DNA from 2 places in the Streptomyces sp. G45 genome. Region 2 is predicted to be linked to the other one. Evidence: predicted binding sites of a transcription regulator. Region 2 holds the regulator's gene; the other holds the start of a gene.
The links. The regulator HspR, encoded in region 2, represses chaperone genes until heat shock. The targets are predictions, from matches to a motif close to TTGAGNNNNNNNNNCTCAA.
Positions count from the first base shown of each region.

Region 1: lon (endopeptidase La) is a predicted target of HspR. The motif match lies at 3,441-3,459, and genes of this name have one in related genera.

Region 1 covers NZ_JBMUZU010000001.1:3,165,351-3,172,977, reverse strand. Annotated here, with positions in the region: gene ACOBQU_RS12660 (rhomboid-like protein) at 211-1,020, shown strand; gene ACOBQU_RS12655 (PadR family transcriptional regulator) at 1,504-1,929, shown strand; gene ACOBQU_RS12650 (hypothetical protein) at 1,892-2,581, shown strand; gene ACOBQU_RS12645 (GNAT family N-acetyltransferase) at 2,605-3,270, opposite strand; gene lon (endopeptidase La) at 3,482-5,911, shown strand; gene ACOBQU_RS12635 (lysozyme) at 6,038-6,868, opposite strand; gene ACOBQU_RS12630 (MarR family winged helix-turn-helix transcriptional regulator) at 7,183-7,627, shown strand, end outside.
Region 2 covers NZ_JBMUZU010000001.1:4,394,976-4,402,602, forward strand. Annotated here, with positions in the region: gene ACOBQU_RS18125 (MBL fold metallo-hydrolase) at 1-322, opposite strand, end outside; gene ACOBQU_RS18130 (LuxR C-terminal-related transcriptional regulator) at 808-1,794, shown strand; gene ACOBQU_RS18135 (hypothetical protein) at 2,404-2,943, opposite strand; gene ACOBQU_RS18140 (heat shock protein transcriptional repressor HspR) at 3,154-3,609, opposite strand; gene dnaJ (molecular chaperone DnaJ) at 3,614-4,801, opposite strand; gene grpE (nucleotide exchange factor GrpE) at 4,919-5,638, opposite strand; partial or broken gene dnaK (molecular chaperone DnaK) at 5,638-7,502, opposite strand.

The DNA of each region.
Region 1 (7,627 bases), 1.2 Mb from region 2:
GCGGTTCGTGCGGGGAGCCGGGGGCGAATAGGGGGCGTGGATTCGGGCGGTGAGGGGGCCTTCGGGCGGGTGACTCAGGCCGGGCGGGCCTGCGACGCCGGTGGCGATGGACGTGACGCCGACCTTCACGCCGGTCGTGGCGCTGGTCGTGGCGTTGGCCGTGGCGTTGGTCGTGCGGTCGAGGCCGCCGAGCGGGCCGGTCGCGGGGAAGTGCCCGCCTGGCGTGAGCCGTCGGCCTCGGGCCCGCTGCCCCTCTCCGGGGCCGCCGCCACCGCCGCTTCGGCCTCCACACCGGCCGCGCCGCGCTCGTCCGGTTCCGCCACCGCGTACGCCGCCGCCCGCGTCGACGCCCTCCGGGCCCGGCTCCGTGGCCTTCGGCCCTGGCGGCTGTTCCCGACACCCGTAGGGACGCCCTTCACCTTTGGGTACGGGGTTGTCCTCGCCGTCACCTCGGGGCTCGCCGACCACGCGGACCCCGCGCTGATCTCGACGCTGCACCACGGATCGAGCACGGACGTCGCGCACCTCGCCGACCGGCCCCTGTTCGTCCTGGTCGCCAGCGCGCTGTGGATCGCGGGCGGGATCACGTCGCCGTACGCCATCGGATTCCTGTTCGTGCTCACCGCGCTGGAGCGCCGCGTCGGAAGCGTGCGCGCGGCGGGCGTCTTCGTCCTCGGGCACGTCGTCGCCACGCTCGCCACCGAGATCCCCGTCGGCCTCTCGGTCCTCGCGGGCCATCTGCCCGGCAGTTCGCTGCACCGGCTCGACTACGGCATCAGCTTCGGCGTGGCCGCGAGCGTCGGCGCGCTCGCCGGAGTGCTCACGCCGTGGCTGCGGTGGGTGCTCCTCGCCGGATTCGGCGCGATGCTCGTCGACGACCTCATCGCGTTCTACGACCCGATGACCAACTGGGGCCATCTGCTCGCCCTCGCCGTCGGCGTGACGACGTGGCCGCTGCTGCGAGGCGGGGCGGGGGCGGGGCGCGGCCGGGGCGGGGAACGGCGGGCTGCGGCGGCGTAGACGGCGGCAGCGCCGGGGTCACCCGCCAGCGCGGCTCGGGCGGTTCATGGCCTGGCGCCCATCGGCGCAACCCTGCCCGAGCGGTTCCTGGCGTCGCGTCGTCCAGCCGCGCGCCCCCGCCCAGGCCGTTCCCGCCCGCCTGAGCGGTCCGGTCTGCTTGAGCGGTCCCACCTGCTTGGGCGTTCCCGCCTCCTGCTCGGGCGGTCACGCGCCGCGCGGTACCGCACGGCCTTCTCGTCGCGTCGCACACCTTCACCTGCGCCGCCTCTCGTCTTCACCTGCGCCGCCCCTCGTCGTCCGCGGCTCCCACGCCGCGCCGCATACCTCTCCTCGACGCCCCCCCACGACATCTCGTCCGCGCGGCTCACGTGCCCACCTCGCACGCCCCCGCCGCACCCCGCACACCCCGCCGCGACCCTCTTCTCGATCAATCCCGCGAAAGAGTCTTGCGCCGCAAGATAATCCTCGACTATCTTGTACCGCATGACAAAGGAACTGCCTGCGTCGCACGACCAGCGCCGCAGTCAGCTACTGCGCGGGGTGCTCGACCTGTGCCTGCTCGCGCTCATCGCCGAGCGGCCTCGGTATGGCTACGAGTTCGTGGAAGCCCTCACCGAGAGCGGTCTCGAGCTGGTGAGCGAGGGGAGCATCTATCCCTTGCTCGCCCGCATGGAGCGAGCCGGGCTCGTCGACTCCTATCGCGCGCCGTCCGCCGCGGGCGGCGCGCCGCGCAAGTACTACCGCCTCACGGAAGCGGGCCGCGCCGAGCTGGCCGCGGGCCGCACCACCTGGAGCGCCTTCACGACGGCGGTCTCCAGGACCCTGCGAGGCACCACGGACAGGCAAGATCGTGACACGGGGGGCGCACGACATGACGAGCACGACGAACGAGTTCAGCGCGACGACTGACAAGTCGACGGACGCCTCGACGGGCATCAAGGCGCCGACACCAGACGGGGTGGGGCAAGGCGCGGCGCCGGAGGCGGAGAGCGGCGGGACACTGACGCGCGAGCGCGTCCTGGCGGTCTGCCGCAGCAACTGGGAGTACCGAGGCGTTGACGACGCCTCCGTGCGCGAAATGCTCGCCGAGCTCACCGCCCACCTGGAAGAGGCGGCCGCCGCAGGCCGGACACCGCAGGACGTGGTCGGCCCCGACGTGAAGGCCTTCGCCGCAGCCTGGGCCCGGGCGCGCACACCACTGCTGCAGCGAGCCCTGCGCATGGCGGCGCTGGCCCCGCTGGCCCTCGGTGCGCTCCTGCTGCTCACCCACCTGCTCGACCGGTCCCTGGTCCTGCCCGTCGAAGCGCCCCGCGTGGCGTTCTACGTGGTCCTGGCGGCCGCCGCGGTCGCCTGGGAAACGCGCCGGGGGAACCTCGGATTCAGAGGCTGGGTCATCGCGGGCATGAGCTCGCTCGTCATCTCCCAGCTCATCTCCTGGGGCATAGGTGACGACCCGCTGTTCCACCTGCCGCTGTGGGGCACGCTGCTGTTCCTCCTGCCCGGCCTGCCCTACGCCGTCCACGACATCCGCGCCAAGAGGGCGGAGACGCCGACAGGCTGACCCGGGCGAACGGAGGGCGGCGCTCAGGATTCGTCCGGCCCCTTACGCCGGGCGCTCGTCAGGAGGGACTCCACCCGCCAGCCCAACGACTCGTACAGCGCGCGCCCCTCCACCGTCCCCGCCAGGACGCCGACCTCCGCCCCCTGCTCGAACGCCGCAGTCGACAGCGTCCGCATGACCAAGCTGCCCAGACCCCGGCGACGGTGATCAGGCGACGTCTCGATCTGGTCGGCGACCGCCGTGCGACCCGTCGGCGCGATCTGACCGCGCGCCGCCCAACTGCCGTCCCCGGTGGTCACCATGGCGCGGATGACACCGCCCCGCGTCCACGTGCGCAGCCGATAGCCCTCCGGAACGGCCACACCTTCAGCGGCCGACCGGGCCAGCGGCACCGTCATCAGGAACCCGTCCTCCGGGTCCAGCCACCACTCAGGGCCAAGCCACGCGGCGACCCGGCCCGGGGCGTCAAAGACCTTCAACCACACATCCGCGCCCGTCACCGACGCGGCGACCTTGCGGACATCGCCCTCCAGCGCGCCCGCGTCCGTCACGCCGAACACATGACGCGACGGATGCTTCGCCAGACCGACATCAATCGTGTAGCCCCACGGCTCCACCACAGGCGGCGCGGCGCCCCGCGACACCACCCAGCCATCGACCCACGCCCGTACGACCTCGCTGCCCTCCACGGCCACCCCTCCTGCCGTCGGCCGACCGGTAACGATCACTTAGCGGGTGCGGCCATCACGTGTAATAGGTCTATTTGGAAAGTGCATATTACGAGGCGGTGATTTCAGGCCGATAGGGGTGATCGCTCAGAGCGAACACGGCCGAGGGAACATTCGGAGGCTCATAAGCATTGAGTCGGTACAGCTCAACTTGAATGCCGAAGGGGAGATCATGGCTGCTGAGTCCACTGCGTCCACACCGCTCGCTCTGCCCGTGCTGCCGCTCGACGACGAGGTCGTGCTGCCCGGCATGGTGGTGCCGTTCGACCTGTCCGATGCCGAGGTGCGCGCCGCGGTGGAGGCGGCCCAGGCCGCCGCGCGGTCCAGTGGGAGCAGTAGCAAGCCGCAGGTGCTGCTTGTTCCACGCATCGACGGGACATACGCGGGCGTGGGCGTGCTCGGCACGGTCGAGCAGGTGGGGCGCCTCGCGGACGGTGACCCGGGCGCGCTGATCCGCGGCCGGGGCCGGGTGCGCATCGGGGCGGGCACGACCGGGCCCGGCGCGGCCCTGTGGGTGGAGGGCGTCCAGGTCGAGGAGACGACGCCGGACCCGCTGCCCGGCGCCACCGCAGAGCTGGTCAAGGAGTACAAGGCGCTGGCCACGAGCTGGCTGAAGAAGCGCGGCGCCTGGCAGGTCGTCGACCGGGTGCAGCAGATCGACGACGTCTCGGCGCTCGCCGACAACTCCGGGTACTCGCCGTTCCTCACCACCCAGCAGAAGCTCCAGCTCCTGGAGGCCGAGGACCCGACGGCCCGGCTGCGCCTGGCCACCGAGCAGCTGCGGGAGCACCTGGCGGAGCAGGACGTCGCCGAGTCCATCGCCAAGGACGTCCAGGAAGGCGTCGACAAGCAGCAGCGGGAGTTCCTGCTGCGGCGCCAGTTGGAGGCCGTGCGCAAGGAACTGCGCGAGCTCAACGGCCAGGACGGCGAGGACGAGTCCGACGACTACCACTCCCGGGTGGAGGCAGCGGACCTGCCGGAGAAGGTGCGGGAGGCCGCGCTCAAGGAGGTCGAGAAGCTGGAGCGGGCCAGCGACCAGTCGCCCGAGAGCTCCTGGATCCGCACCTGGCTCGACACCGTCCTGGAGCTGCCGTGGAACGAGCGCACCGAGGACGCGTACGACATCAAGGGCGCCCAGGAGGTCCTGGACGCCGAGCACGCGGGGCTCCAGGACGTGAAGGAGCGCATCACCGAGTACCTGGCGGTGCGCAAGCGGCGCGCGGACCGGGGCATGGGAGTCGTGGGCGGCAGGCGCGGCGGTGCCGTGCTCGCGCTCGTCGGGCCGCCCGGCGTCGGCAAGACCTCGCTCGGTGAGTCGGTGGCGCACGCCATGGGGCGCAAGTTCGTGCGGGTCGCGCTCGGCGGTGTGCGGGACGAGGCGGAGATCCGTGGACACCGGCGCACCTACGTGGGGGCGCTGCCGGGACGGATCGTGCGGGCCATCAAGGAGGCCGGGTCGATGAACCCGGTGGTTCTCCTGGACGAGATCGACAAGGTGGGCTCCGACTTCCGGGGCGACCCGGCCGCCGCGCTGCTCGAAGTGCTCGACCCGGCGCAGAACCACACCTTCCGCGACCACTACCTGGAGGTCGAGCTCGACCTGAGCGACGTGGTGTTCCTGGCCACGGCGAACGTTCTGGAGGCCATCCCCGAGGCGCTGCTCGACCGCATGGAGCTGGTCCGGCTGGACGGTTACACCGAGGACGAGAAGATCGTCATCGCCCGTGACCACCTGGTGCCGCGCCAGCTCGACCGGGCCGGGCTCGGCGAGGGCGAGGTGACCATCGACGAGGGCGCGCTGCGCAAGCTCGCCGGGGAGTACACGCGCGAGGCGGGCGTGCGCAACCTGGAGCGGGCCGTCGCGCGGCTGCTGCGCAAGGTCGCGGCCCAGCACGAACTGGGCGACAGGGAGCTTCCGTTCACGGTCGGCGCCGACGAGCTGCGCGGCCTGATCGGGCGCCCGCACCACGTGCCGGAGTCCGCGCAGGACCCGGCGGAGCGGCGCACGGCGGTGCCTGGTGTGGCGACGGGACTCGCGGTGACCGGAGCGGGTGGCGACGTGCTGTTCGTCGAGGCCTCGCTCGCCGACCCGGAGACGGGGGCGGCCGGACTGACGCTCACCGGGCAGCTGGGTGACGTGATGAAGGAGTCGGCGCAGATCGCGCTCTCCTTCCTGCGCTCGCACGGCGCGGAACTGGAACTGCCCGTGGGCGACCTGAAGGACCGGGGTGTGCACATCCACTTCCCGGCGGGCGCCGTCCCCAAGGACGGGCCGAGCGCGGGCGTCACGATGACGACGGCCCTCGCGTCGCTGCTCAGCGGCCGACTGGTCCGCACCGACGTGGCGATGACGGGTGAGGTGTCGCTGACCGGCCGGGTGCTGCCGATCGGAGGCGTCAAGCAGAAGCTGCTCGCCGCCCACCGCGCGGGGATCACCACGGTGGTCATCCCCAAGCGGAACGAGCCGGACCTGGACGACGTGCCCGCCGAGGTCCTGGAGAAGCTCGATGTGCACGCGGTGACGGACGTGAGGCAGGTCCTGGAGCTGGCGCTGACGCCCGCTGAGACGCAGGTCGCTCCCCAGGTTCCCGCCGCGGCGTGACGGACGCGGCGGGAGGCGAGGGTCGGGGGCTCGTGGGCCCCGGACCCTCGCCGTACGCCGGGTCATCGAGGGGGATCAGGACAAGCGGGTGGATCGGGGTGCTGGGGTGTGGGGGAGAGGTGGCCGTCAGCCGTTGGCCAGAGCCTGGACGCGGTCGTAGGCGCCGTTGAACTTGTTGTGGTCGCCGACGATCGGACCGGAGGAGGTGTACTGCCACATGGTGTGGAAGCCCCATCCGGCCGGGAGTTCACCGGGGGAGGTGTTGTAGCGCGCGATCCACAGGGGGTTGGTGGAGCCGAAGCCGCCGTAGTTGCCCGTGCACTGCTTCCACCAGCTGGTGGCGGTGTAGATGACGGCGTCGCGGCCGGTGCGGGCCTTGTAGGTGTTCAGGAAGTCCCGGATCCAACTGACCATGGCGCTCTGGGACTTGCCGAAGCAGGCGGAGCCGTAGGGGTTCCACTCGATGTCGAGGGCGCCGGGCAGGGTCTTGCCGTCGCGGGACCAGCCGCCGCCGTTGTCCACGAAGTAGTTGGCCTGGGCGGCGCCGCTGGAGGTGTCGGGCGTGGCGAAGTGGTAGGCGCCGCGGATCATGCCGACGTTGTACGAGCCGTTGTACTGCTGGGCGAAGTAGGGGTTGCGGTAGGAGGTGGACTCCGTCGCCTTGACGTAGGCCCAGCGCACGCCGCTGGTCCACAGGGCGGACCAGTTGACGTTGCCCTGGTGGCTGCTGACGTCGACGCCCTCCGTCTGGACGGCACCGCCGCCGCTGGGTCGGCCGCCCTGGCCGTCGTGCTCGATGACGCCCTGACCCATGCGGGCGCTGCCGCGGGGCGGGACGTCCTCGGTGTCGGCGGCCTGGGCGGCGCCGGGCAGGGTGAGCAGCAGGGCGAGGGCGGACAGGACGGCGAGGAGGATGCCTGCGGTGGGGCGGGACGTGGCAGGTCTCTGCACGGGCATGTCGTGCCTCCGAAAGGCCTAGGAGTCACGTGTGCCGTGGGGCGTGGCCGTGAGTGGGCTCGTCGCCGTCCGGGGCGCACGGGACTCGGTGGGGGAACGGTCGACATGGCACCAGGTGGAGATGGCGTCGGAACCCCTGACGCCAGAGGCTGGTGTGAACATGTCATTAACGACGCTACGCACGTAGACCGGGGGAGGGAAGGGGCTCAGATGTCCGCCGATGGTCTACGCCTGCGAAATACTGGGCGAGCTGCGGCGATGGCCGCGGTCGGCGGAAACTTTCAGGATCGGGAAAGTGCGGCAGGGGTGCTGACATGCGTGAGGACGCGGACCACGGGGAGCGTTCCGGCGCGGAGGGGCCGGGGGCGAGCGGTGGTGTGGACCACGAGTTCCTCGCCCTTGAGCGGGAGTTGACGCTGCTGCTGCGCAGGGCGCGGGCGTCGTCCGGCGAGATGGCCCGCCAGGTCCATCCCGACCTGGAGCCCGCGGCGTACGGACTGCTCGCGTTCCTGGACGAGACCGGGCCGCGTCGGGCCACGGACCTGGCGGCGTTCATCGGCGTCGGGAAGGCCACGATGAGCCGACAGCTCAGGGCGCTGGAGCAGCTGGGCCTGGTCGCGCGGGAGCCGGACCCCGCGGATGGCAGGGCCTGGCTCGTGCGGCTGTCGGAGGAGGGGCGCGAGCGGTTCCGCACGGTGCGCAGCGCGCGGCGCGAGCGGTACGTCCGGCAGCTCGCCGGGTGGGACCGGAAGGAGGTCG
Region 2 (7,627 bases):
TCTCGTGGCAGTGGCGCTCCAGGCTGGCCTGCGTGGAGACGATCTCGGCGCCGGGGAAGAAGGAGTTGCCGTAGCAGTGGTCGCCGTTGGCGTGGGTGTTGACCACCGTGGTCACCTCGGTGCCCGGGGGCAGCACGCGGTCGGCCGCCGCGATCAGGGCGCGGGTCATGCGCGGGTCGTAGGGCGTGTCGACGAGCGCGGCCTCGCCGCCCGAGGCGACGAGCAGGCAGTTGGCGAGGCCCCAGGCCCCGGCGGCGCCGCTCGGCGCCCACAGGTACAGGCCGTCGGGGGACAGGACGGTGAGGTCCGCGGGAAGCTCCATAGCGGTATCTTCCGTGGCGGTCACGGGGTGTTGGCCTGTGGTGAACGCCACAGGGGTGGGCGCGGGGCGGGGCGGCGTCGCCCGCCGTGGCGCGGGCGGCCTCCGGTGGGGCGCCCAAGGCCACTGGTACGGCGGGCAGTTGACGGTGCGTCGCGTCCGACGTGCGGCTGCCCCGCGCGTCGGCCCCGTACGGCCCGGCGGCGAATAGTAGCGATATTTTCCCACCCGATCCGGGGAGCCGCGGCGGCCACAATGGAACGCTGGGCGACGCCCGGCACGTCGACGGGGCCGTACGGCGAACGGCGCCCGCGGGGCGGGCGGTCGGCGGTCGGCCGGGCAGCCCGTCGTATGCCCAGCCGCGCGGGCTCGGCCGGGCAGGGCAGCAGGTGCGGGACGGAGCGGCACGGGAGTCTGGGGCTCCCGGCGGTCCGGGCCGCTTCGAGGGCGCGGGCCTGGAGGGCCCGGGCGAGGTGACTGGTGGTGGCGTGGAGCACGTGGCGCATGAGGCCGGAGACCTGTGTACCGCTGGTCAGGAGGTGTACGGGCAGGCCCTGCGGGCGGGGCGGATCCACCGCCAGGCCGCGGCCGCCGCGCCCTGTCTGACCGAGGCGGGCCTGCTGTGCGCGGACCCCGAGGGCGGCACCGGCGGCCCCTGGCTGCGGCCCACCGCCCCGGCGGTCGGCGCCGCCCGGCTCCTGGAGGACATCGAGCGGGGCATCGCCCTGCGGCGCAGCCGCGCGGCCCGGCTCGCCGACGCCTTCGAGCCGTTCCTGCACCTGGCGCCCGAGGACCGCCCCGACCTCGCGGCCTCGCAGATCACGGTGCTCCAGGGCGTGCCCCGCATCCGGCAGGCCGTGCGGCAGGCGCTGGCCGCCGCCTCCCGCGAGGTCCTCGCCATCCAGCCGCGCGACCCCGGCCAGCCCCGGCTGCTGCCGCACGACGAGCCCTGGCGCATGGCCGAGTTCGCCGCCCGCGGCGGCCACATCCGCACGCTCGCCCGGCCGCGGTCCGAGGGCGCCGCGCCGCCCGGCCCCGCCGCCTCGGGCAGCGGACTCCCCGTCGAGTACGAGGTCCGCACCCTCGACGACATCCCCGGCTGCCTGCTGGTCTTCGACCGCGACGTCGCGCTCCTGCCCGCCGAGTCGGGCGGCGAGGTCGCCTTCGAGGTCCGCTCCCCCGCCCTGGTCACCTACGCGGCGACCGCCTTCGACGTGCTGTGGCGCATGGCCGACCCGCTGTACCGGCCCGCGCCGCCGCGCCCCCCGGCGCAGGCGTTCACGCCCATCCAGCGGGAGATCGCGAAGCTGCTCACCGAGGGGTTCAGCGACGCGGAGGTCGCCGGGCGCCTGGAGCTGAACGTGCGCACCGTCCGTGTGCACATCGCAAAGCTCAACTCCACCCTGGGCGGTCAGAGCCGGGCCCAACTCGGGTTCCTCATCGGCCGGTCGGGAATCCTGGAGCAGAGCCCCTAGAGGAGGCCCGGCTCTCCGAGCGGGGCCGTGCGACCCGGACATCCCGCGCCACGGTGACTGAAACCGACCGGTTCCGCCCGAAGACCAGGGGAACTTGACCGGCGGCACATGATCAAACATCCGGAATTAACCGGCTTTGCCCCCGCCTCCGCCCCTTGCACCGCAACAAGATGACGGTAGCGGAGCGTGGGCGGCGCGTTGCATCGTGGTCGAGGCAGCGGGGAACGGATCGGTTCCCATCCGGTACTGGAGCCGGACCGGTTCCCGCGTCCATGTGGCTCTGTTGTGGTCTCCCCCCGCAGAGTCGCGCTTCCCAAGGTCGCCCCGGCCTGACCGCGCCCCGTGGTCGGGCCGGGGCGCTCAGGGTCAGGGGCCTCGGGCCCCCGGGGGACGTGGGGGTCCCGGAGGGGTTCGGGGCTCCGTCCTGCCGTCGTCACACACGGGCCGTGGCCGTCACGGCCGCGCACGGACCGCCGGGCACGGACCGCCGGGCGCCGCCGCGCGGGGGCGCCAGCCGTCACCACCGCGCACGGGCCCGGGCACCACCACCGCGCACGGGCCCGGGCACCACCATCACGCACGGGCCCCGGGGGCCGCCGCGTCCGGCTCTCAGGCGTCGGCCCCGTCGCCGATCCACCGCCGCAGCAGCCTCTCCCGCTCCTCGCGGCGCGGGCTGCCGCCCTCGTGGGCGCGGCCCCACTGCGCCATCGCCGACAGCGTGGTGTGCAGGGTGGCGGCGCCCTCGGTGAGCCGGGTCAGCAGCGCGCGGGACAGGTCGTACTCCCGCTGCGAGTAGCCGGTCGCCGCCGCCGTGTACGCCGTCAGTTCGTACTCCTCGTCGGCGGTCTGGACGCACACCGTCATCGACGGCGCCTCGTCGCCGCCGCCGAGGCCCACCGTCAGCGCCAGGTCCACCACCATGCCGACCTGCCGCTTCAGGGACTTCACGGGCACGTCCTCGACGGTCAGCGCCCGTATGTCGTCCCACAGCCACAGGCCCTGCTGCTGGTGCCCGAGCCCCGTGACGCCCTCGGTGGTCAGCCGCACCCCGGGCGCCAGACCGGAGGGCTTGGCACCCACGTACACATCGCCCTCGGCGATCCAGAACAGCCCCACCATGGCCATGGAGATCCAGCTTTCCCGCGACACGAGCCGACGTACACCGCCGTACACCGGCGTACACCCGGCAGACAGCCTGCCAACCAGCCTGCCAACTATAGGAGCGCCACGAGCCGCCTCCCGTTCCAGCGGGGGCGGCGGCCACGGACCCGGGCACACGACGGGGCCGGGCGGTGCGGCGCACGGACGTTCTCCGTGCGCCGCACCACCCGGCCCCCACGCGCCCTGCGCGCCCGCGCGCTACTGCTCCGGCGACCGCTTGGGCCGCCACACCACCAGCGCGCTGGTCTGCTGCACGTCCTGGTACGGGACGAGGTCGCGGCGGTACGAGGCGTGCACCGCCGCCTCACGTTGCTGCATCGCGGCGGCGGCTCCCTCCACGGCCGCGGACAGCTCCGCGACGCGGGCCTGGAGCGCCGCGACCTGGTTCTCCAGCTCGATGATGCGCTTGATCCCGGCGAGGTTGATGCCCTCCTCCTGGGAGAGCTGCTGGACCGTGCGGAGCAGTTCGATGTCCCGGGCGGAGTACCGGCGGCCCCGGCCCGCGGTGCGGTCCGGGGAGACCAGGCCCAGGCGGTCGTACTGCCTGAGGGTCTGCGGGTGGAGACCGGAGAGCTGGGCCGCCACCGAGATGACGTACACCGGGGTCTCGTCCGTCAGTTGATACGGGTTGCGTCGGCGGCCGTCCCGCTCCATGAGGTCACGCTCCCTTCGCGGCCTTGAACAGTTCTGCCCGCGGATCGGTGTCCGCAGTCGCCTTCCGGTACGCCTCCAGGGCTTCCTGCGCCGCGGGCGTGAGATTCTTCGGCACCGTGACCTCGACGGTGACCAGCAGGTCGCCGGGTGTGCCGTCCTTGCGGGCGGGGCCCTTGCCGCGGACCCGCATGGTGCGGCCGTTGGGCGTGCCCGGCGGCAGCTTGAGGGTCACGGGCGTCCCGCCGAGCGTGGGCACCCTGACCTCGCCGCCGAGCGCGGCCTCCGCGAACGTCACCGGGACCGTGACCGTGAGGTTCTCGCCCCTGCGGCCGAAGACCGGGTGCGCGTCCACGTGCACCACCACATACAGGTCACCGGCGGGGCCGCCGCGCTCGCCCGGGGCGCCCTTGCCACGCAGCCGGATGCGCTGGCCGTCGCTGACGCCCGCGGGGATGCGCACCTGCATCGTCCGCGACGACTTGGCGCGGCCGCTGCCGTGGCACACCTCGCAGGGCGTCTCCGCGATCAGGCCGCGGCCCTTGCAGTCCACGCACGGGTCGGTGAGGGAGAAGCCCCCGCCGCCGCCCCGCGAGACCTGGCCGGTGCCGACGCAGGTCGGGCACACGCGCGGCGTGCCGTTCTTGTCGCCGGTGCCCGAGCACGCCTTGCAGGGGGCCTGGGAGGACATGCGCAACGGGACCGTCGCGCCCTCCACCGCCTCCGTGAAGCTCAGCGTGACCTCGGACTCGACGTCCTGGCCGCGGCGCGGCTGCGTGCGCGTGCCCGCGCCCGCTCCGCCGCGGTTGAACAGGCCCCCGAAGACGTCACCCAGGCCGCCGCCGAAGCCGCCGCCGCCCGCTCCCCCGCCACCGGGGCCGCCGCCTCCGAAGAGGTCGCCCAGGTCGAAGTTGAACGTGCCGCCGCCCGCTCCGGGTCCGGCCCTGAAGCCGCCGTTGCCGAAGAGAGCGCGCGCTTCGTCGTACTCCTTGCGCTTCTTCGGGTCGCCGAGCACGTCGTTCGCCTCGGAGATCTCCTTGAAGCGCTCCTCGGCCTTCGCGTTGCCCTTGTTGGCGTCCGGGTGGTTCTCGCGGGCGAGCTTCCGGTACGCCTTCTTGATCTCGGCTTCGGTGGCGTCCTTGGGGACGCCGAGGACCTTGTAGTAGTCCTTCTCGATGAAGTCCTTGGTGCTCATCCCCGACGTCCCTCCTTCCTCGTTGTCCTCGTGGTCCTCGTGGTCCTCGTCACGCGGTCAGCGCCGACCCCGGCCGCGGCCTCGCGGCCGGAGTCGGGATCGGCGCCGCCGCCGGCGTCAGCCCTCGTCCGGGCCACCGCTCTCCTTGTCCTTGGCGTCCTTGACGTCCTTGGCGTCCTTGGCGTCGTCCTTCTCGGACGGAGCCTGCTCGCCCTCGGCCGACTCGGACTTCACCGTCTGCGCGCCGGGCTGCGGCTCGGCGACCGCGACGCGCGCGGGACGCACGACACGCTCCCCGATGCGATACCCCGGCTGGAGAATCGCGACGCACGTCGTCTCCGTGACGTCCGGAGCGTAACTGTGCATCAGGGCCTCGTGGATCGTCGGGTCGAAGGGCTCGCCCTCCTTGCCGAACTGCTGGAGGCCCATCTTGGCGACGACGGTCTCCAGGGACTCGGCCACCGACTTGAAGCCGCCGACCAGCTCCCCGTGGTCACGGGCACGGCCGATGTCGTCGAGGGTGGGAAGCAGCTCCGTGAGGAGGTTCGCCGAGGCGATCTCCTTCACCGTCACCTTGTCCCGCTCCACCCGGCGGCGGTAGTTCTGGTACTCGGCCTGGAGCCGCTGGAGGTCGGCCGTGCGCTCGCTGAGCGCCTTCTGTGCCTGGTCCAGCTGAGCCGTCAGGCCCGCTTCGCGCGTTGCGTCCCCGGCCGGGGCCGCCGCGCCCTCCTTCGCGGAGGACTCGGCGGCCTTCGGCGCCGCTTCGTCAGGGGTGGCGCCGGAGGGGACGTCAGGCTGCTCGGCGTCCCCGCCGAAGCCCTGGGTCTCCTCCGTCATCAGGCAGCGCCGCCCTTCGCGTCACCGGGCTTCTCGTCGTCGACGATCTCGGCGTCCACGACGTCGTCGGCACCGTCAGCGGCCTGGGACTGCCCGGCGCCCGGGGCGCCCTCGGCACCCTGCGGGGCGCCCTGCGCGTCGGCGTACATCGCCTGGCCGAGCTTCTGGGAGACGGCGGCGACCTTCTCCGTGGCCGTGCGGATCTCCGCCGGGTCGTCGCCCTTGAGCTTCTCCTTCAGCTCGGCGACGGCCGTCTCGACCTCGGTCTTGACGTCGCCGGGGACCTTGTCCTCGTTGTCCTTGAGGAACTTCTCCGTCTGGTAGACCAGCTGCTCGCCCTGGTTGCGGGACTCGGCGGCCTCGCGGCGCTTGTGGTCCTCGTCCGCGTACTTCTCGGCCTCCTCGCGCATGCGGTCGACCTCTTCCTTCGGGAGCGAGGAGCCGCCGGTGACGGTCATCTTCTGCTCCTTGCCCGTGCCGAGGTCCTTCGCGGTCACGTGCATGATGCCGTTGGCGTCGATGTCGAAGGAGACCTCGATCTGCGGGACGCCGCGGGGGGCCGGGGCAGGCCGGTCAGCTCGAACATGCCGAGCTTCTTGTTGTACGCCGCGATCTCGCGCTCGCCCTGGTAGACCTGGATCTGCACCGACGGCTGGTTGTCCTCGGCCGTGGTGAAGATCTCCGAGCGCTTCGTCGGGATCGTGGTGTTGCGCTCGATGAGCTTGGTCATGATGCCGCCCTTGGTCTCGATGCCGAGGGACAGTGGGGTGACGTCGAGCAGCAGGACGTCCTTGACCTCGCCCTTGAGGACACCGGCCTGGAGCGAGGCGCCGATGGCGACGACCTCGTCCGGGTTGACGCCCTTGTTGGCCTCCTTGCCGCCGGTCAGCTCCTTGACCAGCTCGGCGACGGCGGGCATGCGGGTCGAGCCGCCGACGAGGACGACGTGGTCGATCTCGGAGAGCTGGATGCCCGCGTCCTTGATGACGTTGTGGAACGGCGTCTTGCAGCGCTCCAGGAGGTCGGACGTGAGCTGCTGGAACTGGGCGCGCGTGAGCTTCTCGTCCAGGTGCAGCGGGCCCTCGGCGGAGGCCGTGATGTACGGCAGGTTGATCGTCGTCTCCGTGGAGGACGACAGCTCGATCTTCGCCTTCTCGGCGGCCTCACGGAGGCGCTGCAGCGCCATCTTGTCCTTGGACAGGTCCACGCCGTGGCCGTTGGCGAACTGCTTGACCAGGTAGTCGACGACGCGCTGGTCCCAGTCGTCGCCACCGAGGTGGTTGTCGCCGTTGGTGGCCTTCACCTCGACGACGCCGTCGCCGATCTCAAGCAGCGAGACGTCGAAGGTGCCGCCGCCGAGGTCGAAGACGAGAATGGTCTGGTCGTCCTTGTCGAGGCCGTAGGCCAGGGCGGCGGCCGTGGGCTCGTTGACGATGCGCAGGACGTTCAGGCCCGCGATCTCACCGGCCTCCTTGGTGGCCTGGCGCTCGGAGTCGTTGAAGTACGCGGGCACGGTGATGACCGCGTCCGTGACCTTCTCGCCCAGGTACGCCTCGGCGTCGCGCTTCAGCTTCTGGAGGATGAAGGCGGAGATCTGCTGCGGGTTGAAGTTCTTGTCGTCGATGTCGACCTTCCAGTCAGTGCCCATGTGGCGCTTGACCGACCGGATGGTCCTGTCGACGTTGGTGACCGCCTGGCGCTTGGCGACCTCGCCGACCAGCACCTCGCCGTTCTTCGCGAAGGCGACGACGGACGGCGTGGTCCTGGCGCCCTCTGCGTTGGTGATGACGGTGGGCTCACCGCCCTCCAGGACGCTGACGACGGAGTTAGTCGTGCCCAGGTCGATGCCGACCGCACGTGCCATTTCGATTCCTCCAGATGACTACTTGAGTGGAACTGACTCAAGGATGCCTCACGGGTTCCCCCGAGTCAACAGACCTGAGCCTGCCCGACTCAACTCTTATCCCCCGCTTACACGCAACCCCTCGC